Regions from separate parts of the Shewanella violacea DSS12 genome, predicted to be linked through region 2. Evidence: riboswitches for the same ligand, from Rfam matches in the RefSeq annotation. Region 2 holds a riboswitch; the other holds the start of a gene.
What was found. A riboswitch is a leader RNA that binds a small molecule or an ion and turns the genes downstream of it on or off. The one in region 2 is predicted to bind lysine.
Positions count from the first base shown of each region.

Region 1 (15,089 bases), 2.4 Mb from region 2:
TAAACAGAATTAACACTCGACCCTTCTACAAAGGAGATAAGAATAATGGCAGGACTGAATAAAGTCGTACATAGCTATGAAGAAGCCCTTAAGGGTCTTTCCAATGACATGACTGTGATGGTTGGCGGATTTGGCCTTTGCGGTATCCCCGAAGGCTTGATCTCACATATGGTCAAAACTGGTGTAACTGGATTGACGGCCATCTCTAATAACGCCGGAGTCGATGATTTCGGCTTAGGCTTACTGCTCAAGAGCCGCCAAATCGATACCATGATAGCCTCCTATGTCGGTGAAAATGCCACCTTCGAGAAGCAGATGTTATCCGGCGAACTCAATGTTATCTTGACCCCCCAGGGCACACTCGCCGAGAAAATTCGTGCCGGCGGCGCAGGCATCCCCGCCTTCTTCACCGCGACGGGTTACGGAACCCCCATTGCTGAAGGCAAGGAGACCCGTGAGATAGACGGTCGCCATTACGTACTCGAACCCTCACTCACGGCAGATTTTGCCTTAATTCGCGCCTGGAAAGCCGATACCATGGGTAATTTAGTGTTTCGCAAAACCGCCGCTAACTTCAACCCCATGATGGCTACAGCAGGTAAAATTACCGTGGTTGAAGCCGAATATATCGTTGAGCCCGGCGAATTAGACCCAGATCATATCCACACCCCAGGGATTTACGTTAATCGTGTCATCCAAGCCACATTCGAAAAACGCATCGAGCAGCGTACCGTAAAGCCATCGACAGCTGAAGCATAAGCAGGAGGGAGAAGATAATGGCATTAACAAGAGATCAACTCGCACAACGTGTAGCAGCAGAGCTAAAAGATGGTTATTACGTTAATTTAGGCATAGGTATTCCAACCTTAGTGGCTAACTATATCCCCAAGGGAATTGACGTGATGCTGCAGTCGGAAAATGGTCTGCTCGGCATGGGAGAGTTCCCTACAGAAGAGACCATAGATGCCGATCTTATCAACGCAGGTAAGCAAACTGTCACCGCCGTCGACGGTGCTTCATTCTTCTCATCGGCCGAAAGTTTTGCCATGATCCGTGGCGGTCATGTAGATCTTACCGTACTCGGCGCCTTCGAGGTTGATGAACAAGGCTCTATTGCCTCCTGGATGATCCCAGGCAAGCTCATCAAGGGCATGGGCGGCGCTATGGATTTAGTGGCTGGCGCCGATAATATTATCGTCACCATGATGCATGCCGACAAGCGCGGAAACTCTAAACTGCTGACTAAGTGTGAACTGCCGTTAACTGGCTTTGGCTGCATCAAGCGAGTACTCACTGATCTGGCCTTTATGGAGATTAAAGACGGTGCCTTCCACCTGCTAGAGCGTGCTCCGGGTGTCTCAGTCGAAGAGATAGTTGAGAAGACAGCGGGTAAGTTAGTTGTGCCTGAGCATGTACCTGAGATGAGCCTCTAAGCTACATAGATACTGTCTACTGAGCCCCATAATTATGGGGCTTTTTATTGCCTATCTCTGAATCAAAACACAAGCAAAAATAATGGCTAATCTTGCAGAATAAACTCAGTAGCATCTTTCAATTTTTGACTATTAGGATCTGAGATATTAGTCAGCCAGACAATTTCCCCGCGGCGATTGATAAAGACAGTCGTCGGGGTGCCGGCAACACCGTAAGCCTTAGCGGCACTTTCCCCTTGCACTAAGGTTGGGAACTGAATGCCCCGCTCCATTAACGTCAGGGCGGGATCCGCTCCCTCATCTTCATTAAAACTTATTCCTAAGATCTGCAAGTCGCTATCACTGTAGTCCACACGTAACTTATCCAGTCCTGGCTGTAGTTTCTTACAATAAGGGCACCAGGTTGCCCAGAAGTGGATGATAATCGGCTTACCCTTATATTCTGACCACTGATGAACCTTGCCCTGAGGATCGACTAATGCGAACTTAGGTGCCAGTTTCACATCCTCGCTGAACTCTAATGAATTTACTTCTGGGTTAATGAAAACAAAGGTGATTAAACCCAAAATAGTAAGAAGCACTGTCGCTAAACCAAAAGCCTTGATGCCAAATTTCATTTGAATATATTCTCCCTAAATAATATCAATCGGTATAAGCCTGTAAACCATCACCGAAGGAAAACCGGCTACTGGCTGTTCAAGTAATTAACTCACCAGCAGTTAATTCATAGCTATAGACCGACTACTTGGCTATTAACATTCAGTCAAAATGAAATATGTTCGGCAGATAAAATGAAATTATTATGGGCTGTGCACTATCTTTGTTTATGAGCTATACAATGAAATTAACAATATGCAGCCGACATTTCCGAAGAATAGAGAGCACATATTCCAAATCACCGCCGTCTTTAGCATGGTATTTGCGCTGGTGGGATTTAGCTACAACGTCTGGCGAATGGAGGTCAGCGAATACAACTCAACAATGCGCTCGGCAAGCTTTGAGCTCTTGCTACAATTATCTGAGCTGGAAGGGATCATCTATGCCGCCTATTACGATAATGATCCCCTTGCAGGTAATCCGCGAAAAGGTTGGATTAAAGTGAACCTAATTGCAGACTTAAGCATGATCACAGAAGCTCAATTGCAGCAAGCGACTCAACAACTAAAACAAGCATGGCAGTTACATTGGGATTCGATCGACGATGACGAAACGAGTGTCAACGAGGTGATAGCAAGAATTGATGATACGAGGGAGCAGGTAAGACTGTTACTATTAAAATTGGAATAATGACAGATCCTAGGCACTCGAACCTAAGATCTTCTAATCTAATTTAATCCCACAAAAACTCTCTGAAGTGCTTGCGGCAAACTGATTCATAGCTCTCATTGCCACCTATGGCGACCTGTTCCCCCTCACGCATGGGTTTGCCCTCATCGTCTAATCTCAGCACCATGTTCGCTTTACGGCCGCAATGACAAATGGTTTTGAGCTCGACCAGTTTATCTGACCAGGCCAGCAGATATTGGCTACCGGTAAATAGCTCTCCCTGGAAATCAGTTTTCAGACCATAACAGAGTACAGGAATATCCAATATGTCGACGACATAGGTCAGCTGCTTAACTTGCTGTTTACTCAAAAACTGAGATTCATCGATAAGAATACAATGCAGTTTCTGTTCTTCATGAGCCATAGCTATCATCTTGGCAATATCATTATTGCTACCAAATACCTGCGCATCGGTTTCGATACCAATTCGTGAAGACACTTTACCCACACCGTATCTGTCATCGATTGAAGCCGTCATCACTAAGGTGTTCATGCCTCGCTCGCGATAATTATATGAAGACTGCAAGAGAGAAGTAGACTTACCGGCATTCATCGCCGAATAATAAAAATAGAGCTGTGCCAAACTGATATTCCTTATACGTGAATTCGGCTACAGCTTAACAATTTTTATAGTGAAAATCATGTGCCAACGCCCCATTCAGGCCAATACAAACTCATTTTGATAACGAGCCACTCGATCACTGCTGATTTTCAGACAAAAAAATACCGCTCAATTGAGCGGTATTTCACTGGTTAGTCATCACTTAGGCTAGCAAAGACATAGCCCAAATTACTAGCCAGTGGCCTGGGTAGATTTAACCTTCAAGATTAAGACACTAATCAAGAATAAAATACTACAGGTAACCAGTCCAGCTGTCAGAGACTCGGTAAAGCCTAGTACGATATAGCCCCCAAGACTGATCCCAGCAACGATTAAGGCATAGGGCAGTTGAGTGATCACATGATCGATATGATGACAGTTGGCTCCCGTGGAGGAGAGGATTGTCGTATCGGATATAGGTGAACAATGATCACCAAATACCGCGCCGGCAAGCACAGCTGCAAGCATAGGTAGCATCATGTTGGTATGGGTTCCCATGGCCATATCAGCGGCAATGGGTAGCATGATACCGAAAGTACCCCAACTACTTCCTGTAGAGAAAGCCGTCACACCCGCCAGAACAAATAAGACTGCAGGTAATAAGGCAAAAGGAATATTGCCCGATGCCAGACTCGCCATGTACTTTCCTGTCTCTACTTGACCAATCACGCCGGCAATCGTCCAGGCGAATAGTAAGATATAGATGGCGGGCACCATAGAGCGTGCACCAGCAACTAGGCCTTTAATAAGGTATGACTTATCTAAGCCTTGCATCAAGACGAAGGCCAGAGTCGCAACAAAACCGACCAGGGCACCGAAGAACAGAGATGAGGCAACATCGGTATGTTCAAACGCACCAAGAATACTGAATGCTTTTCCGCTGGCCGCTAAAGCGTCCCCACCACTACTCACCATGAAATAGAAGGTCGCAAAGACCAGCACAATAATGGGCAGGAATAATCCAAGGATCTTACCGTTTTCAGCCTCAGGCAGATCTGAGTTAGCACCGGGTGGTAACCCTTTTGCCTCATCATATAAATTGCCTTTTTGTGCATTTAGCTCATGTTGGCGCATGGGACCGACATTGAGATCCATGAAAGCGACACAAAGCAGAAGTAACAGTGAAAATATGGCATAGAAATTCATTGGGATCATCTGAACAAAGATACTCAGATGCCCTGTATCTGCGAAACCATGGGCTGTTAAAATACCGCCGATCAAGGCGATGATATAGGCGCCCCAACTCGACACGGGAGAAATCACGCAGATTGGTGCTGCTGTCGAGTCTAGAATATAGGCTAACTTACTGCGGGAGATATAATATCTGTCTGTCAGAGGTCTGGCGACACTACCAACCACTAAGCTGTTGAAGTAATCGTCGATAAAGATCACGCAACCTAAGAACATGGTCAGTAATTTTGCATCTCGCTTACTCTTAATACGCGTTTTGGACCAATCGGCAAAGGCATTAGCCGCACCGCTCACGGTAATAAGGGCCGTGATCATCCCTAATAGCACCAAGAAGCCTAGAAGGTACATGTTCCACGTATTGAGGGCACCATCATCCCAGAATAGGCTGACAACTTGATCACCTAAATATTGACCCGTTCCCATGAATGAGAAATCATTTATCAATACAGCACCGAGTACTATTCCCAACCCCAAGGAGAGCAATACCCGACGAGTAACAATCGCCATCAGAATCGCAACCGCTGGAGGCAGCAATGAAAGCGCCGAATCGGCATAACTTAAAATCGTCATTTGATTATATTCTTAATTTTTAGTTCGAATGGAGGCTGCTGAACTGGTGGGATATTGGCGATATCTGAAAACACCTGTCCTATCAGTAGCGCTCCATAGTAATACCATTTATTAATAGGTATAAAATCTTCTTATCATCCGGATAAGAGACACTATGGCAGTGCTGTACCTATTCGATACAGCCCCAGTAGTAAACCGTGATATGCATTACTACTTCGGCATCAAACCCTTTCATGATAGATAAGCGGTATCACCCTGACTATCACTACTGATTTTTAATGCACCTCTACTTCTCAGGACGCTTATCATGTGTCGAATTCGAGTACAAAAGCTAGGTACTAGATTCAAGCCAGCATGAAAACGTAAAGTTAATATAAACATAAGCGGCTTTAAGGATTCTACCCCAAAGCCGCCCACCGTGACCAAGGTCACACTTATTTAGCCTGAATCAGAATAATTAACTCAGATTTTACACTTTAACAGCATCTCGTTAGCAATCTAGAGCAGATCCGTTAGCTCAGGAACCGCATCAAACAGATCCGCTTCCAAACCGTAATCGGCAATCTGGAAGATAGGCGCTTCGGGATCCTTGTTGATAGCAACAATCACTTTAGAATCTTTCATCCCAGCCAGATGCTGGATTGCACCGGAAATACCCACAGCGATATATAAGTCTGGCGCCACTATCTTCCCGGTTTGACCCACTTGCAGATCGTTAGATACGAAACCTGCATCAACTGCCGCTCGCGAAGCACCCAGTGCACCGCCTAGTTTATCTGCCAGCTTTTCTAAGATAGCGAAATTCTCACCATTCCCTAACCCACGACCACCCGAGACTACGACCGAAGCCGCACCGAGTTCGGGTCGCTCAGATTTTGATAGGCTCTGAGACACAAACTGAGTCACTGAATCGAATACTTTATCTATAATGACAACATCTGCCGCACCATCATTGCTTACGGCATCGAACGCACTTGTACGTACGGTTAGTACCTTCTTAGCATCATGGCTCTGAACCGTGGCTAATGCATTACCTGCATATATTGGACGAACGAAGGTATCAGAACTCACGACTTCAACCACTTCCGATAACTGAGCCACATCGAGCAGCGCCGATACCCGTGGCAATGTGTCTTTACCTTGGCTAGTGGCTGCAGCCAGGATGTGTTCATAATCATCGGCAAGATCCAGAATAAGCTGTGCCACATTATCGGCGAAGCCGTTGGCATATTGCGCCGACTGTGCAACTAAAACATGTCTGACTCCAGAAAGTAGCTTGGCGGCATCTACCACTGCAGCGCATTCATCACCGGCAATCAAGACATCGACATCTCCACCTATGGCTTGAGCACAAGCGACAACCTTGGCGGTGTCCAGCTTTAAGCTGGCATTATCATGTTCTGCTAATACTAAAATTGCCATTAGATCACCTTCGCTTCATTCTTTAACTTATCGGCCAGTTCTGCAACGCTCGCCACCATAACACCTGCCTTACGCTTAGCCGGTGGAGTCACTTTCAATACTGTTTGATGTTGCTTCAGGCTAACGCCGAGATCATCAATAGCAAGGGTCTCTAATGGCTTACGCTTCGCTTTCATTATATTAGGTAACTTGGCGTATCTAGGGACATTTAAACGCAAATCAACCGTCACTACCGCTGGTAATGGAATAGAAATACTCTGCAGGCCGCCGTCGACTTCACGTGTCACCGCAAGACAATCCCCTTCGACTTTAACTTCTGAAGCAAATGTCGCCTGAGGCATATTAGCCAATGCCGCCAACATCTGCCCAGTCTGATTATTATCACCATCGATAGTTTGCTTACCTAAAATGATAAGTTGTGCCTGTTCTTTTTCCTGAACTGCATTAAGCAGCTTAGCAATAGATAAAGGTACTAACGCCTCTTCAGTTTCGATATGAATACCACGGTCGGCTCCCAGAGCCATAGCCGTACGTAGCTGTTCTTGTGCCGCCTTAGGCCCCACTGTAACAACTACAATTTCAGACACCACGCCAGCTTCTTTTAAGCGCACGGCTTCTTCTACGGCAATCTCACAAAAAGGGTTAATCGCCATTTTCAAGTTAGCGGTATCGACATCGGTATTGTCAGCATTTACTCTGACTTTAACATTAGCATCGACAACGCGCTTAACAGGCACCAATACTTTCATAGGGCTTCCTTCTTACGTCTTATTAGAGGCTTGAGTATAGGTTAACACCTACACAAAGTGGAACCACTTTACGTGCTGTTAACATTAACGTCAACAGGGATTCAAACGACCGTTTGTATCTTTTTTGATACATCTATTTTTATGGTAATTTTTAACCTAAAAAAAATAAAAACAAATAGGATATAATATGAGTCCATATATAATTAACCAACAAATTTAAAATAACATTTGAAACTTGTTCTAATAATTCCTATTATAAGTCTGATGATTTAATCATGAACTTAATATAAATGGACCAAATAATTATGAGCGACTTTCTTGAAATACTAACTCATGGCCGCCGTTTTAAAGCCGCAGTTAAAGAACTATCAATTGAAGATTTACAAGAACTGGCAGTAAAACTTGATAAAGTTATCTCAGAAAGAAGCTCTCAAGTCGAAGCTGAAGCAGAAGCTACAGCAGAAAGAAATGCCAAGATAGATGAGATCCGTAAACAGATGGAAGCTGTAGGACTATCTATTGATGATCTAGGTGCATCTACGGTTAAGCCTGCACCTAAGAAGCGTGCTCCACGTCCAGCTAAATATACTATCGACGTGAATGGTGAAGCAGTCAACTGGACTGGCCAAGGCCGCATGCCAACAGTATTTAAAAGTCAGCTAGACCAGGGTCGTTCTATGGATGATTTCCTTATCTAAACCACTTCTATCAAACAGAAGTAGTATATTAGACCGGCTTATGCCGGTTTTTTTGTATTTAAAATTAACGTTTACCCTATGACCAATAACTATCGGCACTCGATAATTAATTTGCAATTAATATAAGCTATTCCATGTATCGCCATTCAATTGCTTATGTCTAAAGCCATCATAATATACATAATGACATTATTTCTATTAGAGAACTGTAAGCATGAGATAACAGGCAAGCTACTGATAAATCCAAATAATCGACAAGACAATAATCTAGTGTTCCATGATAATGCCCAGTAGTAATTGCCGGATCACGGATTAAAACAATATGATTTAGCAGTTGTTAAGAATAATTAAGTACCTATGATTTCACTCGATATTGATCTGAATCAATATGTTACCAGTCAGGCTTTATCATTCCTTTTACCTACTATAGCATCGGATTTAAAAATCAAAAAAATGAAGTGATACTTACTCTATATGAAGTAGAGCTTATAGGCTGAAACTCATTTAATGGATAATCCATTATGTAAATCTTGGTTCAATTAGCTATCTCAAAATAAATATGATGCTAATATTTGGACAAATAATGGGTTTTACAGTATTCAATCTTGTCATATAGACGGCATGTTTCATGAGCAATGGGCGATATTATGTACCCTGTTCAGGCAGGTGATTTCTTAACATTCGATAAAGGTTTCCCAAAACATCATCCAAGTTTATCCAAGTTATCAATGGAGATTATGCCTGTTATTAGACAAACATTCGCCGATGCCAATTGATATAAATAAAATGAAGGCCAGCCATGTAAAGAGCTGAACCCAGTTGTTTGAATCAAGTTGTTTGAATCAAGCAGTCCATTCACATCTATGGTCAAGATTGACAATGAATAGATTATTTTCGATACGAATCTTTATACCACAACCTGAGTCCTACGCTTATTAAATAAGCATGACACGGTACAACATTAACAAACACTTATATAGATTGAAGCCTTTTTGGCCTCTGTTGACCAAGATTGGGTCATATTTTAAAATAACCAGAAACGCCAGAACCCGATAGAGAAGCCTCCTCTCTAACTAAGCAATACTATTCAAACCAGTTATTATAGAAGTGGAATAGCCGTAATTATCCACAGGCCGCGGACACGGCCAGACTTATGGCCCCTCTAAACAGCAGCTCTGAGAGGTATTAGTCTTATGCCATATAGAGTATAGAGCCGAGCCCTAAGCTAAAAGGTTAATTTGCACAGTGTCTAAAGGCGATATTTTAGCCCCCTGGGAGACCAATAAAGCAAAATGCTATATCGATGACCTAGAGATATATCTCAATAATCGTCAACAACCGCTTTATCAAAAGAAGCTAAAGCGCTAGAATTCCTCTCGATACTTGGCTCATAAAAACAAACCTTTTTATAAGCCAAAGCTATTTCAATACTTAACTCTCTAGCTAAATGCTGCATACCTTACTCTATGTTGATTAAGTGCTGAGAAGTGAATCCCAATATAACAAATATGAGTACGTCATAAACAGTACTCTTAATAACAGGCCTGAATAATGAAGACCCTATTAATCTCTGCCCTAGTTTTACTGCTTAGCGCCTGTGCCGGCGAATATCAATTTAACAGTAACCTCAACGGAGAGGCCATCGACGATTATTTCAGGGCATCGGATGTCACCCTCTATGATAATGTTAAAGCACCTAAACTTCCTTATGAGATCATAGGCCTAGTCGAAGGCGGAACCTGTCAGGAACAAGCCAATGATGCACCGGCTTCTATAAGCGAAGCACGCACACTCGCCCGCAGAGCTGCCGCTGATAAAGGGGCTAACGGTTTGATTATCAAGAAGTGCCTAGTGCTAAAAGAGCAAGATCAAGGTTGTTTCAGTCACGCCATCTGTGTCGGCCAGGCAATAAAAACACCAGAAGCTAATAAGCAGTAATCTTGTTAAATATTTAACCTCCATTTTAAAGTAGTCATAAATGAGCTTTAGTAGTCAAATTCAAGCCGTGGCGTACTGCCGTACGCCCTATAAACAAAAATTTGGGATCCCCAGACAACCGGGACTCGTCAACGCTGCCCGCGGTTTTGTCGAGCTTCAGGCCCCCTACAATGATATCGATACAGTCAGAGGCTTGGAACAATACTCTCATCTTTGGTTGATATTTTGCTTCCATGAGAATCTCGCCCAGGGATGGAAAAACACGGTTCGCCCTCCCCGCTTAGGTGGCAACGAAAAAATGGGGGTGTTCGCGACTCGATCCACCTTCCGCCCCAACGGTTTAGGTCAGTCAGTGGTTAAACTACATAAAGTCCACCAGCGCAAAGGTTATCTGGCTTTAGAAATATCGGGAATGGATCTCCTCGATGGCACGCCCATCATAGATATCAAACCCTATATTCCCTTCTCCGATTCGGTTCCTGAAGCATTAGGCGGTATCGCCCACGAAGCACCAGAACTTGCCAAGGTAGAATTTAGTCAGAGTGCTAAGCAGCAACTAGCAAGCTATGAAGGACTCGAGCAATATCAGCACCTCGAAGAACTCATCATAGGTGTTCTTGCCCAAGATCCTCGCCCCGCCTATAAGAAAGCTAAGGCCGACCCTAAGATCTATCAAGTCGCTCTTTATGATTTAGATATTCTCTGGCGCGTTATCGAAGATTCTAATGAAAGTAATAGTGATAATGAAAACACCATTATTGTGCAAGAAATTAAGACAGGGATCAGTGTTTAACTGTTCACATCATTGATGACACAAGACGACTATCAAGCTCAGCATAAGAAACGCATGTCTTACATGCCCTGGCTCTATTTCAATCTCAAAGCCAAGTTACTGACTTGGGCCAAACCTTGGCAGCTGCAAGTACAAGCGAATTTGATAGCCTTAGAGACTGTCACCATAGGCGATAATTGCTTTATCGCCCCTGAGGCAAACCTGTTTGCCGAGCCAAACCGAGGCATCACTATCGGTGATCTATGCATGATAGCCGCCGACAGTTTCCTCCATGGCCCAATAATCATGGGCAATGAGGTAGCAATAAACCATGGCTGCTCTTTCGATGGTGGCAGTGCTGGCATCACTATCGGCTCTCAGACCCGCATCGCCAATAACGTCACCATCTATGCCTTCAACCATGGCATGGCTCCAGATACCCCTATCTATCAGCAAAACTCAGTGTCTAAAGGCGTGATCATAGGCAAGGATGTGTGGATAGGCGCTCAAGCCGCCATAGTCGATGGCGTTACCATAGGTGATTGTGCCGTGATCGGCATGAATGCCACCGTCACTAAAGATGTCCCCGCTTATGCCATCGTTGCCGGCAATCCAGCTAAGGTGATTGGAGATAGAAGAGACAAGGTATAGAGATACACAGATTTAACCTATTCATTGGCCATCTGTTCTGGCTCATTAAAATAGAGTTGTGAAAACCATAGCTAGATTTCAATCTACTGCCCGCCGCCGAGTTATATAAGAAAATACCAATGCCATGACCATATGGCCAATAATCTTACAAACAGCATTCTCTATAGTTCAAAGCGGATTTATACCCACAAGATAAACCAGAGCCTAACCCTAGTGACATTTATGAAGCCACGTTCTCTTCAGTGGCAGTTACCCACTAGTGAGTAAAAGTTAACAGCCTCAAGTCTATTGATGAAACAAAATCCAGTCATATATGGCTGGATTTTCTTTGGCAGTGTGTCACTGAATTATCTTTTATCAGAAGAGGCGCTTTAGTTTTAAGAAGTGGCGTTCATAACAATGGTAAGAGATCCAGGCCATAACGACTGAAATAGATGCCGTTAGCAACATTCTGACCGGGGCATCTATCAGCATTGACCCACCAATGGGATTAAATAACTCCCCATGGATAGGGCTTCCATCGGCCCTCAGCTCGGCATTTATCCATTTCTGCATTAAAAACCACACAAGCATGTGATACAAGTAGATGCCGTAAGAGTACTTGCCAAACCATCGAAAAATCGAGGACTGGATAAGCATTTTTAGCGGTGAGTCTTGATTTCGCAATACAGAAGCCAGTAACCCCGCAAAGCCCAGTGCAATTAAACTATATCCCAGCACTGAAAAAATGGAATTATGCCGGCCAGGAAATACCAGTTGAAATATGATCACTGCAGGCAAACACAGCCAAAGACCTGTGAATGCGAAACGGTCCCAAACCTCAGGTCTAAATGCTGTTGATCTAGCGTAGACCGCAAGCCCGGCTCCGATCATTAAACTATCAACCCGGCATATGGAAGCCATATAAGTCGCATCAACCCAGTTATCTAAGGTGCTCACCAGCAACAGCCTTAACAGCACAATACATAAGATAATGCCAATAATTGAGCCCTGTAATCTTTTCCAAAATACAAACACAACCAAGGGCCAAACCAGGTAAAATTGCTCCTCAACTGCCAGACTCCAGACTAGCCCCAAAAACTCCGGTGGTTTGTCTGCTAGCCTAAGTTCATCCATGCCAATAACATCGATAATAAGCGGTTCATTCAACATCCATATATAATTAGAACCGTAAAATATATACCAAAATATATCCTTACCAGCCTGATCCAGTGATACTTCTTTTAAGTTCATATCATTCAAGATGTAGGGAATAACAAGGAAACATATCAAGAGGAATAAATAGTAGAGCGGAAATATCCTCAGTGATCTCCTTATTATAAAATTACGAAAGTAATGCCTTCGATGGCGAGTCTCCAAAAGAATGCCCGTGATAAGAAAACCGCTTAACACAAAAAATAAATCGACCCCAATCCAACTTATATGACTTGTCCTGGTAATTATCGTTGTTAGTGAGGTACTCCATTCCCAAGGCCATAGGTGATGAAATAAAACTAACAGTATAGCAATACCTCTAAGGCCATCTAATGTAGGGTTATAGCCAAGGTAACTGATGTGATCATCGGCATTATCTGAGTTTAAATTTTGCCCAGCTTCCATACCAAAGATCTCCAGCCGAATAGTCTAAGTACTTAAAGATATGTTTTTCAGACACTCACTTCTAGTACAAAGCACTTTACGTGCCAGAGATTTAATTCAACATAATCAATGGATAATAGATATTAGCTAATATATCTGTTGATGCGTTCTCAATTTGAGATGCATTCTAGGGATAACTTATCTGGGTGCAGCTATCGCTATCCTGACACAGGCAGCATGCCTGATGGCACTGATAGCACTTATTTTATGGGCATTTGAGCTCATATGTCTCCACTTTAGACAGCAAGCCGTCTCGGCTCTCCCTATCGATACAAGCCAACAGCTTCATACCGTTTTTGGCCATGACTCTTCCAGAAGCTGGGTTACTTGCTAAATGCTCGGCATTGAGGAGAGTGATGCCTAGCTTACCAAAAGAAAAATCTATCAGCGCAGCAACAGCTTCTGAGCAGTAGCCGCTTCCCCAGAAAGGCACGCCAAACCAATAGCCGAGTTCGGCTTTTCTTCCGCTAATTTGCACCAGACTTACCGTGCCCAATAATCGACCAGTATCTTTCCCCGTGACGGCATAAATTAATCCAGAGCCTTCCAACCACCTTGGAGCATGGCTTGATATCCAGCCTCTAGCCATATCTAAGGTATAAGGATATGGAATATTCAGGGTTGGGCCTGAAACCTTAGGGTCTCCAGCCAAATGGGCAACTTGCTCGGCATCAGATGATTTAAACGGACGTAAGATGAGTCTCTCAGTTTCCAACACTATTTGTTCCATAACTAACCTCACTACTTAATCCTGATGATTTACCAATAGCGTAATAAACCTAATCGCCTGTAATACCAATCGGTATAAGCTAGCCTATGGCGAGAAAATATAAAATACTCATAGCAATTAAAGTCAAACTATCTTGTAGCCCAACGAGTGCAGATACGGCTGCGAGCTTCCAAAACAAGGCCAAAAATGTTCCATGCATTTTTCGGCAAAGCCCACAGGGTATCCTTACCTAAAAGCCAGTTCAGCATCCTGCTTCTCAAAATAAAGAGTGCACATCATCCCCAACAAAGCTAAATCGAAGAAGCTGATTTATAGGTATAAATGAGCACGAGGTCTTCGATTTCAGGGATGAAATCGCAGAGCGCCCAGGGAAGGGTTCACAGCGTGCCGAGAGATTATTTGCACATATGCTCACCGCAGGTGATAGATAACAATGAAGCTAAAAGTTATCACCACACAACCAAATACCAAACCAGCCAAATGAAACCACAACAAAAATGTCATCCAGCTTCATTCGAAGCCAGTTCACTTTGGGGCAGAAACGAGTTACAAACTAGAATTTAAGCGACTTACAAAACTCAAATCGAAGAGAAGATAAACGGCTGTGGCTGCGAGCTTCCAAAACAAGGCCAAAAATGTTCCATGCATTTTTCGGCTAAGCCCACAGGATATCCTTACCTAAAAGCCAGTTTAGCATCCTGCTTCTCAAAATAAAGAGTGCACATAATCCCCAACAAAGCTAAATCGAAGAATCTGATTTATAGGTGTAAATGAGCACGAGGTCTTCGATTTCAGGGATGAAATCGCAGAGCGCCCAGGGAGGGGTTCACAGCGTGCCGAGAGATTATTTGCACATAAGCTCACCGCAGGTGATAGATAACAATGAAGCTAAAAACTCCAAACACACATATCAATACCCACAATCCAAACGAAATGTAATAGCCCTTCATTAGAAGGGCCAATTACTTGGTAGACAGAAACCCCACAGATGATAAAATGTCGACCTATTTATTTCTGAACTGGATATCGGTAATGCGCGTAAGCAAGTACCTGCTTTCAACACAAAAAGAGACCCCTGCAGATGCAGAGGTGGTCAGTCATCAATTAATGTTACGTGCGGGCATGGTTCGCCGTAACGCTTCTGGGCTATACAGCTGGTTACCAACGGGACTTAGAGTTCTACGTAAGGTAGAGGCTATCGTCCGCGAAGAGATGAACAAGGCAGGTGCAGTAGAGATCTTAATGCCTATGGTTCAGCCGGCAGACCTTTGGATTGAGACGGGTCGTTGGGAAAAATTTGGCCCCGAGCTGCTGCGCTTCCAAGATCGTCACAACCGTGACTTCGTATTGGGCCCGACCCACGAAGAAGT
Region 1 is NC_014012.1:1,468,462-1,483,550, reverse strand. It holds gene SVI_RS05940 (CoA transferase subunit A) at 46-759, shown strand; gene SVI_RS05935 (3-oxoacid CoA-transferase subunit B) at 777-1,433, shown strand; gene SVI_RS05930 (TlpA family protein disulfide reductase) at 1,520-2,050, opposite strand; gene SVI_RS05925 (hypothetical protein) at 2,286-2,720, shown strand; gene SVI_RS05920 (thymidine kinase) at 2,764-3,342, opposite strand; gene SVI_RS05915 (Na+/H+ antiporter NhaC family protein) at 3,553-5,121, opposite strand; lysine riboswitch at 5,200-5,418, opposite strand; gene SVI_RS05910 (electron transfer flavoprotein subunit alpha/FixB family protein) at 5,620-6,543, opposite strand; gene SVI_RS05905 (electron transfer flavoprotein subunit beta/FixA family protein) at 6,543-7,292, opposite strand; gene SVI_RS05900 (H-NS histone family protein) at 7,598-7,990, shown strand; gene SVI_RS21985 (hypothetical protein) at 9,312-9,446, opposite strand; gene rcsF (Rcs stress response system protein RcsF) at 9,542-9,928, shown strand; gene tsaA (tRNA (N6-threonylcarbamoyladenosine(37)-N6)-methyltransferase TrmO) at 9,969-10,721, shown strand; gene SVI_RS05885 (acyltransferase) at 10,737-11,351, shown strand; gene SVI_RS05880 (acyltransferase family protein) at 11,709-12,950, opposite strand; gene SVI_RS05875 (GNAT family N-acetyltransferase) at 13,195-13,719, opposite strand; gene SVI_RS05870 (proline--tRNA ligase) at 14,752-15,089, shown strand, end outside.
Region 1: another riboswitch for lysine. It lies ahead of SVI_RS05915 (Na+/H+ antiporter NhaC family protein); the one in region 2 lies ahead of lysC (lysine-sensitive aspartokinase 3).

Region 2 (15,089 bases):
ACGGTAAAAGAGTGACCTATCTCGCCGGGCGTAAAGACGATCAGTATTTCTATGATTTATGGCAGATGGATGTGGCCAGCGGTAAACAATCCATTCTGCTGAATGCGGATAAACTCACCATAGGCGAGCTTTCTGATGAAGAGAAAGCCAGACGTGAGCGTCAACGCATTTATGGTAAGGGGATCATGGAATACTTCTGGTCTGACGATAGCCAGGCCTTACTCATTCCTGCTTCTGGTGTGCTGTATTATTTCTCCCTTGATGATGGCAGCGTCAACTTGTTACCTACGGGAGAAGGCTTTGTCACCGACGCTCGTTTATCTCCAAAGGGGAATTATGTCTCTTTTGTACGAGAGCAAAATCTATTCGTATTAGATCTTAAAACCAGCAAGCTAACTGCCATGACTACAGATGGCGGCGGGGCGATAAAAAATGCCATGGCCGAGTTTGTTGCTCAGGAAGAGATGGGCCGCATGACTGGCTATTGGTGGTCTCCCGATGAGACGGCCATCGCCTATACTCGTATCGATGAGTCTGGCGTTGAGTTGGTGACCCGCAATGAGATCTATGCCGATGGCATCAAGTTAACCGAGCAAAGATACCCCTATGCAGGCAAGAATAATGTCACGATTAAATTAGCCGTGGTGACTCTCGCCGACCAGAAAAAAAGCTGGATTGACCTTGGTAAAGAACAAGACATTTATCTACCGAGAGTTAGCTGGTTACCCGACAGCAAGCGCTTGTCTTATCAATGGCAGAGCCGAGATCAGCAAAGCTTAGATCTCAGAGTGGTATCCCTTGCCCAAATAGATAAGTCGATAACCTTGGTAGAAGAGCGCAGCGATGCCTGGGTGAATCTCAATAATGATCTGCATTTCTTAAAGCAGCAAGAGAGCTTCATTTGGGCCTCGGAGCGTGATGGCTTCAACCACCTGTACTTGATTGGACTGGATGGCAAGGTGAAGAAACAGCTGACATCGGGAGACTGGACCGTGGATGAAGTCGAGCTGGTGGATGAGAAAACCGGTTGGATCTACTTTAGCGGCCGCAAGACTCTAGTGACGGAGAAACATCTTTACCGCGTGCCTTTAAACGGTGGCGAAGTCGAGAGTATTAGTCAGCGGAGCGGGATGCATTCTCCTGTATTTGCCGAGAATGAAGCCGTCTATCTGGACTACTTTAGCAGCTTGTCCCAACCGCCTCAGATTAGCCTACATGGTGATAAGGGCCAACGATTAGCTTGGGTCGAGCAGAACGAGGTGGATAAGACTCACCCTCTATATCCTTTCTTCGGATTGTGGCAGTTACCTGAGTTTGGTCAGGTCAAAGCGGAAGATGGCCAAGCGCTGCAGTATCGTTTGTTTAAACCGACAAATTTTAGCGCCGACAAGAAATATCCTGTGGTCGTTCGAGTCTACGGTGGCCCCCACGCTCAGTTGGTGGTTAACAGTTGGAGCGATCAAGATTACTTTACTCAGTATTTACTCCAGCAAGGTTATATCGTGTTCCAGCTCGATAACCGGGGCTCGGCTCACCGTGGCACTCAATTTGAGCATGTGATCTATCAGCACTTAGGTGAAGCGGAAGTTAATGACCAGAAAGCTGGTGTCGATTACCTGCGTACACTTGCCTATGTTGATAGCGCTAACATAGCCTTGTATGGCCATAGCTACGGCGGTTATATGGCTCTGATGGGCATATTTAAGGCGCCAGATTACTTTAAGGCTGCCATCTCTGGCGCCCCTGTGACAGATTGGGCCCTATATGACACCCATTACACCGAACGTTATCTGGGTCATCCACAACAGAACGCCGAAGGCTATGAGGCCAGCAGCGTACTGCCATATGTGAAAGGCTATCAATCTGGCTTGCTGATGTATCACGGTATGGCCGATGACAATGTGTTGTTTGAGAACAGTACTAAGGTGTATAAGGCGTTGCAGGATGAAGGTAAGCTATTTCAGATGATAGATTATCCAGGTTCTAAGCATTCGATGCGCGGCGAAAAAGTCAGAACGCATTTGTATCGCTCATTGGCCGATTTTCTTGAGAGAGAATTGAAATAAACCACGAGTCTGCGAGTGGTAAGCGATAAGTTTTAAGCGATAAGCGATAAGCGATAAGTGGTGAGTTTTAAGTGATAAGTTGTAAGTAAGAGCAGAGGCTTGAAGGATTCCAGCGCTGGGTCTTTAGTCTTGAGGGCTTACAGCTTAAAACTCGAAGCTTTCTTAGCCCTGTCTTGGGGCTTACAGCTTAAAACTCGAAGCTTTCTTAGCCCTGTGTTGGGTCTTACAGCTTAAAACTCGAAGCTTTCTTAGCTTCTAAAAACTTTCTTCGCCTTTAGAAGCTTCCCAGCCTTATTCCAGACACAAACCCCCTCTTTGGCCATCCGTGGCCACCGGGGATAACTACATCCATGTACAAAAAAACCAGCCTAGGCTGGTTTTTTTATTTGAATCGGCTTAGATTTAAGCTTCTTCTAAGCTACCGCAGAAACGATAACCTTCACCGTGAATCGTGGCGATGATTTCAGGCGTATCAGGCAAGCTTTCGAAGTGCTTACGGATACGACGAATCGTTACGTCAACGGTACGGTCATGTGGCTTAAGCTCGCGGCCTGTCATCTTCATTAGAAGGTCGGCACGACTAAGGATCTTACCTGGGTTCTCAACAAAGTGCAGCATAGCGCGGAATTCACTACGTGGCAGCTTGTATGGCTCACCTTGTGGGCTAACCAAAGAACGGCTGTTGATTTCAAGGCTCCAACCGTTGAAACGGTAGAACTCAACACTGCTCTTATCTTCGGCTTCAGCACCTGTGCTATTAACGCGAGTCAATAGGTTGCGAGCACGAATAGTTAGTTCACGTGGGTTGAATGGCTTAGTGATGTAGTCATCAGCACCAATTTCAAGTCCCAAAATCTTATCAACTTCGTTATCACGGCCCGTAAGGAAGATTAGACCAATATTGTTTATTTCACGAAGTTCACGTGCTAATAAAAGACCGTTTTTGCCTGGAAGATTGATATCCATAACGACCAAATTTATTTTATTTTCCTGCATGGCTTTATGCATTTCTGCGCCATCATTGGCTTCAGTTACCACATATCCTTCAGCTTCAAAAATACTTCTTAGCGTGTTACGGGTAACGGCTTCATCTTCAACAATCAGAATGTGCGGGTTTTGCATAATAATTTACCTAATTTGTTCAAATCGGTTCTAACTATGAGAGCGTGTCATTAGTGCTAAATACGCTCGAACTTGTCATGTTGACTCTGTACTGATCTACGGTAGGTGCTTTCAAATTGGCTGAAACAGCAACACACTTCCTTGATGAGTAAAGTATGCGAATCTCAATAAATGGGAACGCGAACTGTAATCACTTCGATTATTAACAGTAGAGTTAGTTCCCTCTATTAATAAATATTCATGAAGTTAAAACGAGAAATTAAGCGCCGGTCGAATTTATACAGAAACCTGCTTGGCTATAAGTTCTCTGTCAGTTCCACTTGTAACGAAATGCATCCTATAAAATAGAAGATGCTGAACCTACCGATTGAGTCTATTGTACTCGTTTTAGGCATTTGTTAACAAATGAAATGTTAACAAAATTACTCGTGGATTTGACCTTGGTCACACTTATCCTTATAACTCATTGAAAAATAAGGAAGTTGAAAAAGTGCCATTTAGTGATCTTGATCATGCCTTTATGAAGATATACTAAATTTGCTATAATAATTTCAATTAAATTGAAAGGAACTGGTCTAGATGATTGACTCGAACAAGCGACTCTTGAACAAGAAACTGTGGCAGCACTACCAAGAGACTAAGTTTCTATTTACCCAAACCTTATCTTCTCAGTTATCTTTTGCCATTATTACGGCCCACAATCCCCAGGGGCAGATCCTTACCTCTTGCCAAAACCGCCTGTTAGATCGACAACTTTTACTGGCTATAGAGCAATTTAACAGACCCTATCGTGCAGTTGTGGGGGCATCTAAAGATGGCACCCATATGGAAAAAAGTTGGGCGGTCGCCATAGATAAGCTGAGCGCAGCACATCTGGGATTGAAATTTAAGCAGAACGCCATCTACTTCGTTGATAATAACCAGTTAGCCTTAGTTCCTTGCTTGTTCTCTAAAGCCGAGTATCGAAAAGAGATCATTATCGGTAACTTCTCTGAGCGGGTTAACTTGGTGAGTGAGTTACCAGATTAAGGTTATTAGCTTAAATCTTCTGTATTAGTTGAGATTCTCCATTGCTTGGTTAGCCAAAATTTGATAGCTTTGCCCTTCCTTGTTCTTTTTTTATTCATGCTGACTGAGAGCAAGGTACAGAAGAGGAGCGCTAACTAGGTAGTAAGTCTGAAGAGTCCAAGCTCTGATGATGACTTATGAGGGAGATTTGCGCCGAGATATTTGAGTATTTGGAATTACTCTATGTCGGTCTAATGGGCTGAATCCCTTAGGTTGTCACCTGTTTATTGGTGGAGAGCTTCTGGTGGTGATCTCTGTTTCCCGTCTCTGGGGTGCGTAATCTTTGCACCAGGCTCTTCGAACTAAATCAGTTCGGAGTCTAATCATGTTTGTTTTATATTCTTATTTATTTTCAAATGAATCTTATCTGTGTCTGCATTTCGTGGAGGCAGTGTAATGTCCCTTATTGTCGCTAAGTTTGGCGGAACCTCACTTGCGGATTATGCCGCCATGAGTCGTTGTGCCGATATCATTCTCGCTAACCCTGATACCCGTGTTGTGGTGGTGAGTGCTTCCAGTGGTGTCACCAATCTGTTAGTCGAACTGACCCACAAAAATATAGCTGAAGAGCGAAGAATACAGCTCATTAAGCAGATAGCTCACATTCAATTTAAAATCTTAGATTCCTTGGGTAACCCACAAGAGGTTGCCGCTAGACTGGATTCTGTATTGAGCCGTATCTCTGTACTGAGTGAAGAGCTGGGTCAAAATAGAAATAAGCCAAGTATGGATGAGCTGCTTGCTCAAGGTGAACAATGTTCATCGGCCTTGTTTGCCGCTGTCTTGAGAGAGAAAGGGGAGGCTGCCAGTGCATTCGATGTGCGTCAGGTGATGCGAACTGATAGTCACTTTGGTCGCGCCGAACCACAAATTGAGACTATTTCTCAGTTAACTGCAGAATTTCTAGTTCCACTCCTATCTTCCCAGCGCATCGTGACTCAGGGATTTATAGGTGCAGATGATACAGGAGCAACCACGACTCTGGGCCGTGGAGGCAGCGATTATTCAGCGGCCTTATTGGCCGAGGCTTTAAAGGCGACTGCAGTTGAGATCTGGACCGATGTGGCCGGCATCTATACTACAGACCCTCGCATTGCGCCTAAAGCTAGCCCTATCGCTGAGATTAGCTTCAATGAAGCCGCCGAGATGGCGACATTTGGTGCAAAGGTGTTGCATCCTGCCACTATTCTTCCTGCCGTTAGACAAAAAATTCAAGTCTTTGTCGGTTCTAGCCGTGAGCCTGAGCTAGGTGGCACCTGGATCCGCCACCAAGTTGAAGATACTCCAGTTTATCGGGCGGTGACTGTGCGCCGGGATCAAACTTTGCTCAATCTGCACAGTCTGCAGATGCTCCACGCTCAAGGTTTTCTGGCCGAGACCTTTGCGACTTTAGCCAGACACAAGATCAGTGTCGACTTGATCACGACTTCCGAGGTGAATGTGTCACTGACCTTAGATAAGACGGGATCTGACTCTGGCGGAAATGGCTTACTCAGTGAGTCTCTGTTGCAGGAGTTATCACAGCACTGCCATGTACGAGTCGAAGAAGGTCTGGCACTGGTGGCGATAGTCGGCAATAAGATTGCATCGACTCCAGGTGTGTGTCGCCGAGTTTTTGAAGTGCTTGAACCCCATAATGTGCGCATGATTTGTCAGGGAGCTAGCCCCCATAACCTGTGCGTTTTAGTCGCCGAATCAGAAGCTGCCTTGGTGGTTAGGGCGCTGCATCAGAATTTATTTGAGTAATCAAAAACCTAGCTTGTCGGTTTTAGCATCGAGAGGCTAGGAAGTGAAGGATACAATATGAGTTTTACCCAATCATCATTGAAGATAGGTGAGTTAGCCACAGGCCAAGATCTCACCATCCCCATATTTAGCCATGAGTGCGAAAGCGCTACGGCTCCCAGCGTCTATATCCAAGCGAATGTACATGGCGCCGAGGTGCAGGGCAATGCGGTCATCTATCAGTTGATGAAATTACTGGAGCAATACACCCTATGTGGCGATATCACCCTGGTGCCTCTGGCTAATCCTCTGGGGATTAATCAAAAAAGCGGTGAGTTCACCTTAGGTCGCTTCGACCCTATTACTGGTGTGAATTGGAATAGGGAATATCTAGAGCATAATGTCGATGTGGCGGCTTGGTATAAGGCGAATGACTCTCTGAGTGATGCTGACTTGATTACTCAATACAAGGCCGTGTTGGTTGAAGCTTGCTATACACGTTTAGACAGTGAGTGGGGCATAACAACCGGGCACCAGCAGGCGATTAACTTGCAAGTAATGGCGCATCAAGCTGATATTGTGCTAGATCTCCACACTGGGCCTAAGTCTTGTAAGCATCTTTATTGTCCCGAGTATGATGCTCAGGCGGCATCCTTCTTCTCCATCCCTTATACCTTGTTGATTCCCAATGATTTTGGCGGAGCCATGGACGAGTCTGTTTTCTGCCCTTGGTGGAAACTCGCCGAGCATATGAAATCAGTGGGAAGGGATTTGCAGGTACCAGTCTCTGCCTTTACCTTAGAGCTAGGATCTCAAGAGAAGATTAATCTCGAAGATGCTCTAATCGATGCTAAAGGTATTTTGGCTTATCTGAGCGAGCGCGGTGTTATCGAGCAGAAGCTTGTTCCGGCCACGATGAAAAGATACGCCTGTTATTTGAAAGACTATAAGAAGTACCATTCGCCTCTAGGTGGCATGGTCGAGTATCTGGCTGAGGTTGGCCAACCATTGGCAGCCACAGAGCCATTAGCAAATATTCTGCGACTCGATCTTTATGGGACAGATAGGGCCTTAACTCCACTCAATCTTAATCAAGCTTGTGTACCTATCCTGCACTTCGCCTCGGCATCTGTTTATCAAGGCACTGAGCTTTATAAGGTGATGACCAAGGTGTTTGAGATATAGATATTTTAGAGATAGTGGATTGAGAGACTAGCGACTTTTAGAAGTGGAATAACGGATGAAAAGAAGGGAGCCTATTTGGCTCCCTTATTATTTACAGCTTATTAAACTAAGGTATTAACGCTTACGACGACGTAGGCCTGCAAATGGAAGCAGCAGCATAGTTAACCAACCTAATGAACCACCAGAGTTATCAGGTGCATTCGATACAGTTAAAGTTACTTCACCAGCTTTACTATCAATAACGCCATCACTTGCAACGACTTCGAAGGTGTAAGTGCCAGATGTTGCAGCGGTCACTTTAATGTTCTCGTCTGTGCTATTGAAAGAGACTGTGTCACCTGAAGTTTGTGTCCAAGTAAATGTGAGATCGTCCCCATCAACATCTTTAGCGTTTGATGCTATCGTTATTGGAGTATTAACAATAGAGCTTGCTGCTGATGGTGATACTGTCGGTGCATCATTGATGTTGTTTACCGTGACAGTGACTTTTGCTGGTGTGGAAGTATTTCCGGCAGCATCTTCCGATGAGTAAGTGAAACTATCTTCACCGAAGAAGTCTTTATTCGGTGTGTAGACTGCTGCACCATCTTCTGCAAGTGTAACTTTACCATTCTCAGGTTCAGTCACTAGCATGACTTTCCCTAAAGCCCCATCGGCAGATACATGAATAAGACGTTGAGCATTTGCCGTTATACCGTCACCTGTGATAGATACTCTGGCCACTTTTTTCTCTGGCACAGTGTCGTTATCCAGAACATTAAGTTCGACATCTTTTTCTTCGTCTGTTTTAACTGTGTCCATCTGGCCATAGTTAAAGCTTGTCGCTTTTACCATGTAGTCGACTTTGACACTACCTGGTGCGGTTGATTGAAGCATAACTGCATCACCGCTAGTGACAGATTCTCCTTGGCTGTTGTGGTGGAATGTTGTACCTACTGAACCACCAATATTCTCGGCTCCAATAGTGACAGCCGCAGGCATATTCGGTATATCTAAATAGTTAAATATAACTTGTTCTTCTTCACCTGCTTTAATCCAGATACTGAAGCTGTATTTTGTATTGGTGTCATCAGCGTACAATTGTGCATCTTTCCACTCTAATGCTAACCAAACTGTATCATTTGCCCCGTTAAATACTCCCATAGCCATTTGTCCACCACCAGTATCGGTACCGGATGTATCGGCGAGATCAAAATCAGACCAGAAGGGGGCTAAGATATTATTTGGATTAGCACTGTCTGGTAGCTCTTTATTAGCATAAGTTCCAGATGTTGAACCGCCTCCAACAATGGCTATACCATTATCACCCATGGTGATGCTGTCATAGCTAACGCCATTATATTTAAAGCTAGGCAGTGAAGAGAAGGTGATTGCTGTTTCATCACAACCTGCTTCACAAATTTCAGGGGTTACGCCTAAGTCAGCGATAAGACTTGGAAATCCACCAACATCTTTTGTTGAAGACATCTGAGGAAGATCTAGAGTACCAACCCAAGTGATGCGACCAAGATCCAAATTAACATCGAAACCATTTTGTTGAGCACCAGTTAAATTAGGCGTTATGTCGGTCGATGTGATCTTTGTTCCTTGCGGAGCATAGGCTGTGATGGTCACAGTTTTTTCAAAAATAGAGTTATTAACGATAGCTTTTATAGGAAATTCATCACTAGCCTTAATATCTGCTTTGGTTGTAATCGCTGAAATCAATGAAGAGTCACTAGACTCTCTGGCCATGATTGCCACAGGTAAGTGAGCATCTTGCTTACCTTGATCACTTTTTATCATTACATTACCGAAGATCCAAGAACCATACTCGGTGAAAGTAGAATCAACCGTAACAGTGAACTCAGCAGAAGCTCCGGCTTCTAGTTCAAGAGTCGATGGAGAAACACTAATTCCTGCACTATCGGCCGATGCTGAAAGTGTCCAAGATGTTGCTTCATCGCTCTTGTTATATACAGTTCGAGTGAAGGTACATGGGCCCACACATGAGTCTGAGGCTACTGATGGCTTATCAAATGTCAAAACAGCCTTAGCTGCTGCATCGAGATCCATACGACCTGCGCCCATAACAAATGGCGATGCCTGGGTTTCAGCATCATCATCAAGTATGTCGCTCATATGCGCGGTAGATGTCAGAGCTGTTTTAATATCATTAGCACTCCACTCTGGATGCAGTTGTTTCATAAGAGCTGCTGCTCCAGCAACATGGGGGCTAGCCATACTTGTTCCTGTCATAGTGGCAAAGTCAGTGCCATCTTCGTCAGGTGATGTAGCCGAGAGAATATCTGTACCAGGAGCTGCGAGATCTGGTTTTAGGATATTTTGATTACCATTAGGGCCACGTGAGCTAGACGCATTAATCAAGTCAGCAAGTGCATTGCTCGTTATACGCTTAACTTTTGCACCTATGGTTCCAGTAGTATTATCACCAAGGCCTTCCAGTACTGCGGCACCATCAGCGTTGGAGATCATCACACCAGGTAAAGTCGCATCAGGCATATACATGCTGATAGGCGCACCAGGTTTGTTGTTATAAACCACTATAGCTTTTGCACCAGCAGCTTCTGCGTTAGCGGCTTTAACCGAAAACGCACATGCACCACGAGAAATGAGTGCAATACTATCTTTAAAAGAATCTGCTGGGAATGCAGAACAAGCTTCGGTATTTTCAGCATCGATATTAACCGCTGCGATAACGGGTAAAGTAATATCCTCAGTTTGTATTTCATTATTAGCTTCAATAGCAAGCAGCTCATTGCCACCGGCTGTAAAACCATTGGCGAAGAATCGGCCTGTAGTACTGTTCGCGACAGTGATGCCAGATTCTATACAGCCTGGACAACCTATGGTTTGTGCGCCATTGCCATCGTTACCAGCTGCAGTGACGACTACAACGCCAGCGGCTTCAGCAGCTTCAAACATGGTTTTGTATGGGCTGTTAGCTGGGTCGCCGCCTGCACCACCACCCCAAGAGTTATTGATGACGTCTGCGCCATCATTAACCGCATGCTCTAAGGCCTCCATCAGCATTATGTTTGAACCGCTGCCACCAGAACAATCGTCTTTGGTGAACAGTGCCTTATAGACCATTAGATAGGCTGCAGGTGCGACACCTGATAATTCAACTTCGATGTCTTTAAATGTAGTGGTGATCTTATTACCGACAGAGGTTCCAGCGACGTGAGAACCATGGCCCCCATAACCTAGAGGGCTCAAATGTTCATCGGCACAAACTTTGAAAGTGGGTTGTGACCAACGTGCAACAATTAGCTTATCATTACAAAAAGTGGTATCGACACTTGAACAGTAATCATTGGTTGGCATATTAGCGGTAGGCTTAGTAAAGCCTTCACCGGAAAACATCGGATTTTCAGGACGAATACCTGTATCAATAATAGCTACTCGAACATCTTTACCCGCATTCTCTATTCCTGAAACCGCTTCCCACATGGCGACACTATTGATGACCTCGTGGGATGCATCCATGTTGATTTCATACATGGTCTCAGGATAAACAGATTTAACACCTGGCATCGCTGTTAATTGCTCAAGGGTTAGGCCTTGACCAACTAGAGTTACCCCGTTAAATAGTGTCTTGAAATTACGCTCAACTTTAGCATTAGGGGCAATTTTTGACAGAGAGGATTTAAAGGCTTGTTGCTGACTCTGTAGATGATTGGCGTAACTTATAGCTGGTGCCGATTGAGTATCAACACGTTGACCTTTTTTTGATGCTGTTGCAGTAAGATTTTTGACACCGCCTTGGTATTTAGCGATTGCCGGTGATTCTAGTTCAACAATAAATCGTTGTGGCGATGAAATAGCTGAATGAGAAAATTGGGATTTTTTATAATGATCAACAGAGGTGATTTCTGGAGAAAATTGATTAGCAGTAAATTCACTACTTGCCATGGCGGCACTTGAGATCAGTGCTGCCGTAATTGCTATCGATAGTTTTGTTTTCACGACTTCTTCCTGTCAATTTAAGGCACAATGCTTGCGTACTGTGCAAATTTTATAATTATACTTTTATTGTTTTGTTGCCTACTTGTTGAGGCTATGTATCTTTTAACACAAAAGTACTACATTATTAATCCTGACAGGGAAAAAAGTCGTAATTTTCATTTTATTTGGACGTAAACTAGTCGAAATAACTTATTTATATTAGTTCTATGGTTTAACCGCCCTAGTTATGGGGTTTTGTAAGCTGATTAATGTTTCGGTAGATTGGATTTCATCGATAGATTGAATACGATTTATGAGTACATGTTGCAAACCGTCGATAGATTGGCACATAACCTTTACAAATACACTGTAGTTGCCTGTGGTGTAATAGGCTTCAACCACTTCTTCTAGTTCATTGAGCTTAGATATTGCAGCTGGGTAATCGCCGGCACTCTTTAGATTAATTCCAATAAAGCAGCAAACATCATAGCCCAGGGCCTTGGGATTTACAGTTATCTGAGCACCTGTGATGATCCCTGCTTGCTTCATTTTTTCGACGCGAACGTGAATGGTACCTGCGCTGACGTTGAAACGTTTAGCGAGTTCTGCAAATGGCGTTCTGGCCTCTTTCATCAATGCAGATAATATTTGGTTATCTAGGGCATCTCTTTGGAATGATGTTTCCATAGTGAAATTCTTAAAGTCATAAGTAATGATAAGTAACTTACCCTTAATTATGATGAAATTCTATAAATAAGCAGAAATGGATATCAGATCAGTAAGGTGATTTTCTGGTGTGATTACCAAGCATGCATGGTAATTAAGTTAAATAAGCCATTTACCACTGAAATGCGTAGGATAAAAGTCATAGCTAGGGGGGAACCCCCTATAAAAGTGCTTCAAATATCTAACGGCTATTGATCGTTTTCAGCAGACATGAAAGGAACTTCGGAGCTAAAAGTGAGTTCTTTACCTGAATATGGTTGCTTGATAGTGAGCTTATGGGCGTGGAGTAATAAGCGGCTGGCTAAACGTTTAGCTAGAGGGTCTGCATAGAAATTATCACCGAGTATAGGATGACCTATGGCCATCATATGGACTCTTAGTTGATGAGACCGGCCCGTAATTGGGGTGAGTTTAACTAATGTAGAGCGTTTAGCTTTACTAATCACTTCGAAATGAGTCAAGGAGGATTTACCTACTTCATGGTCTACTTTCTGCTTAGGTCGATTGGGCCAGTCACAGATTAAGGGCAGATCTACACTACCTGTATGTTCTTTTATATACCCGGCAACTCGCGCGTAATATGTCTTCTTGGTTTCTCTATCTCTGAACTGCCTTTTTAACTCTTTTTCAGCATTTCTCCTAAGCGCGACAACGATGACACCCGATGTAGCCATATCCAATCTGTGAACTATTTGGGCATTTGGATGCTCAGCTAAGACACGACTATAAACACTATCTCTATGTTCAGGCGCTCTGCCAGGTACAGAAAGTAGTCCAGAAGGTTTATTTATCACCAAAATATCTTTATCTTGATAGATAATTTCAAGCCAAGGATCGGTTGGTGGAGAGTAGATAAAGTCTGACATTGGAAGCGCCTAGGTGAGAAAACCTGGCAAAGATAACTGTTAGCGGATGGGCTATACAAGGGAAAAGTTTAGATTGAAAGAATTTCTTTCAATTCTCCTTATGCAAGCATTGTTTGATTTATGTTGATTTCGCTTATTTATGTTACGCTAGTTAATCGAATGCTAATATAAGTATGTTGTTAAAATAATTGATTAATTTACTGGTACTTAATGATAACTCAACCTAAATATCGTTTAGCTGATAGGGTAATTGATCCTAGTCAATGCACGATTATAAAAGATGGCTGCTTGCTCAAAGTTGAGCTCAGAGCCATGCAGGTACTGCTGTGTTTAACTAAGCATGCTGGTGAGCCTGTTAGCAGGGATATGTTGCTTGAAGAAGTATGGTCTGGAGGAGAAGTCTCAGACAATGCAATCAATAGGATTATAGGCCTGCTACGAAATCAGCTAGGAGATAATGCCAAGTCTCCCAGTTTCATTAAGACGTTACCCAAAGTGGGTTATGTACTCATTGCCGAAATCACATTAGTTAAAGAAGTCACAAAAGAGGAAAAATTTACAGAAGAAGTGATTGCTGGCAGTCATATAGATGAGAGAGATACTAAAACGGTTAAAAGAAAACTGTTCTCCATTCTTTATGAACACTCAGGTAAGTTTGTTTTACTCTTTATTAGTTTAGTTTCATTATCCTCTTGGTCTGCATATCAATACCTATCTAGTGACATGCTTGATATTTCTCATTCACAAAATACTGAATTAAAACGCTTAACTTTTTTGGATGGACAAGAGTTTAGTCCTGTCCTGTCACCAGACGGCAAGTATTTAGCCTTTTCCCAGCGTGATTTAGGTGAGAAGAATTGGCGTATTGGAATGATGGAGATCGAGAGTCGTTTGGTTGTGTACTTAGAAGACCCCATGGACAGCCAAGGTTATCCAGCTTTTAGCCCTGATGGTTCTCGAATTGCGTACTTGTCATATAATAATGATGGTGGTTGCAAAATAAATGTTGTAGATAAACATAGTAGAACATTTGGAAAGATACAGAAGATCACTGATTGTAAAAGAAAATTGCAGTCTACTAGTATTGCTTGGAATCCTTCAGGACAAAGCTTGTTCTATATAGACGAAGATCAGCAACATGACTACCATACGGAAAAGAAAGTCTTCTCTGTTAGTTTAAATGGCAACAATAAGCAGCAGATCACTCAGCCTTATTCAATTGGCAGGGGAGACTACTCCATTAGCCTCTCTCCAGATGGCAAATATTTAGCAATGGTAAGAAATGTTCGCTGGTATCAGACTCAGGTTATTTTACTTTCATTAGAGACTGGTATCTGGCAGGACCTTTTCACGGTAGATCTTCTTTTACATACAGTAGCTTGGGCTAGAGATAGTCGCTCTTTGATTTATCGTTCAATGACAGGAAATTTGGCTAGATATGATCTAGAGAGCAGCTCACACACTCAACTGACTAATATAATGCAATCGATAGTATCTCCTATTTCAAATCAAAATGGTGAAATTGTCGCTGTGTTAGGGGAGTTTTTCAAGACTGAGATATGGCGTTTTGAAAGTAATTTTGAGAATGAATCTAAAAAAATAAAAGGAAAAGATAAAAAAAATCTCGAAAATAAGGTCAATAAAGTAACCAAATATATATTTTCTAACGGAATGAACTATACCGCTTCTACTAACTTAGATGGCTCAAAAGTAGCATTCGTTTCAAACCGGACAGGTGTTCCTGAACTTTGGTTGAAAAGTGGTGATGAAGATGGAATAGAAGTAAAGCTAACAAGCTTCGATGAGATTATTAGTATCAAGGATATTAGTTTCTCTACTAGTGGTAGATATATATTGGGTCGGTTGAATGATAGCCCATTTATTTATGACATCACTAATAAAAAAATAGAGCATATTGATTTGAAGGTTAATGACAATATATATAACGTTTCTTGGGGGCCCAGTAGTAGCTCGATTGTGGTGACTCTAGATACATTAGGTTTGTCTTCACTAGAGCTTATCGATATCAATACTGGCGAACTTATTCAATCATTAGCAGAGGGCGGAGAGTATGGGAAATATTCTAGTAATGGAATGTTTTTCTTTACTAAACGTTCAGGGGGTGGGTTGTGGACATTAATTGGCGGTGAGGAATCGCTATTTCTAGAAGATTTTACCATCACAAGCAACCTATCTTGGACAATTGTTGATAAGTATATATATAACTTAATCGCTACTGGAGGGGAGTATAAATTAGTACGTATTAACATTGGAACTGGTGAGAGAGTCTATATGGATATCTATATGGAAAACCTGAGCGGATACTCTATATCGGTTGATAAATTTGGAGCGATTTTCATGCTTGTGTCCGATCCTCAAAATG
Region 2 is NC_014012.1:4,060,043-4,075,131, reverse strand. It holds gene SVI_RS16985 (S9 family peptidase) at 1-2,066, shown strand, start outside; gene arcA (two-component system response regulator ArcA) at 2,469-3,188, opposite strand; gene SVI_RS16975 (DUF3293 domain-containing protein) at 3,768-4,217, shown strand; lysine riboswitch at 4,330-4,505, shown strand; gene lysC (lysine-sensitive aspartokinase 3) at 4,653-6,002, shown strand; gene SVI_RS16965 (succinylglutamate desuccinylase/aspartoacylase family protein) at 6,060-7,166, shown strand; gene SVI_RS16960 (S8 family serine peptidase) at 7,281-11,135, opposite strand; gene asnC (transcriptional regulator AsnC) at 11,340-11,801, opposite strand; gene rluA (bifunctional tRNA pseudouridine(32) synthase/23S rRNA pseudouridine(746) synthase RluA) at 12,029-12,706, opposite strand; gene SVI_RS16945 (winged helix-turn-helix domain-containing protein) at 12,917-15,089, shown strand, end outside.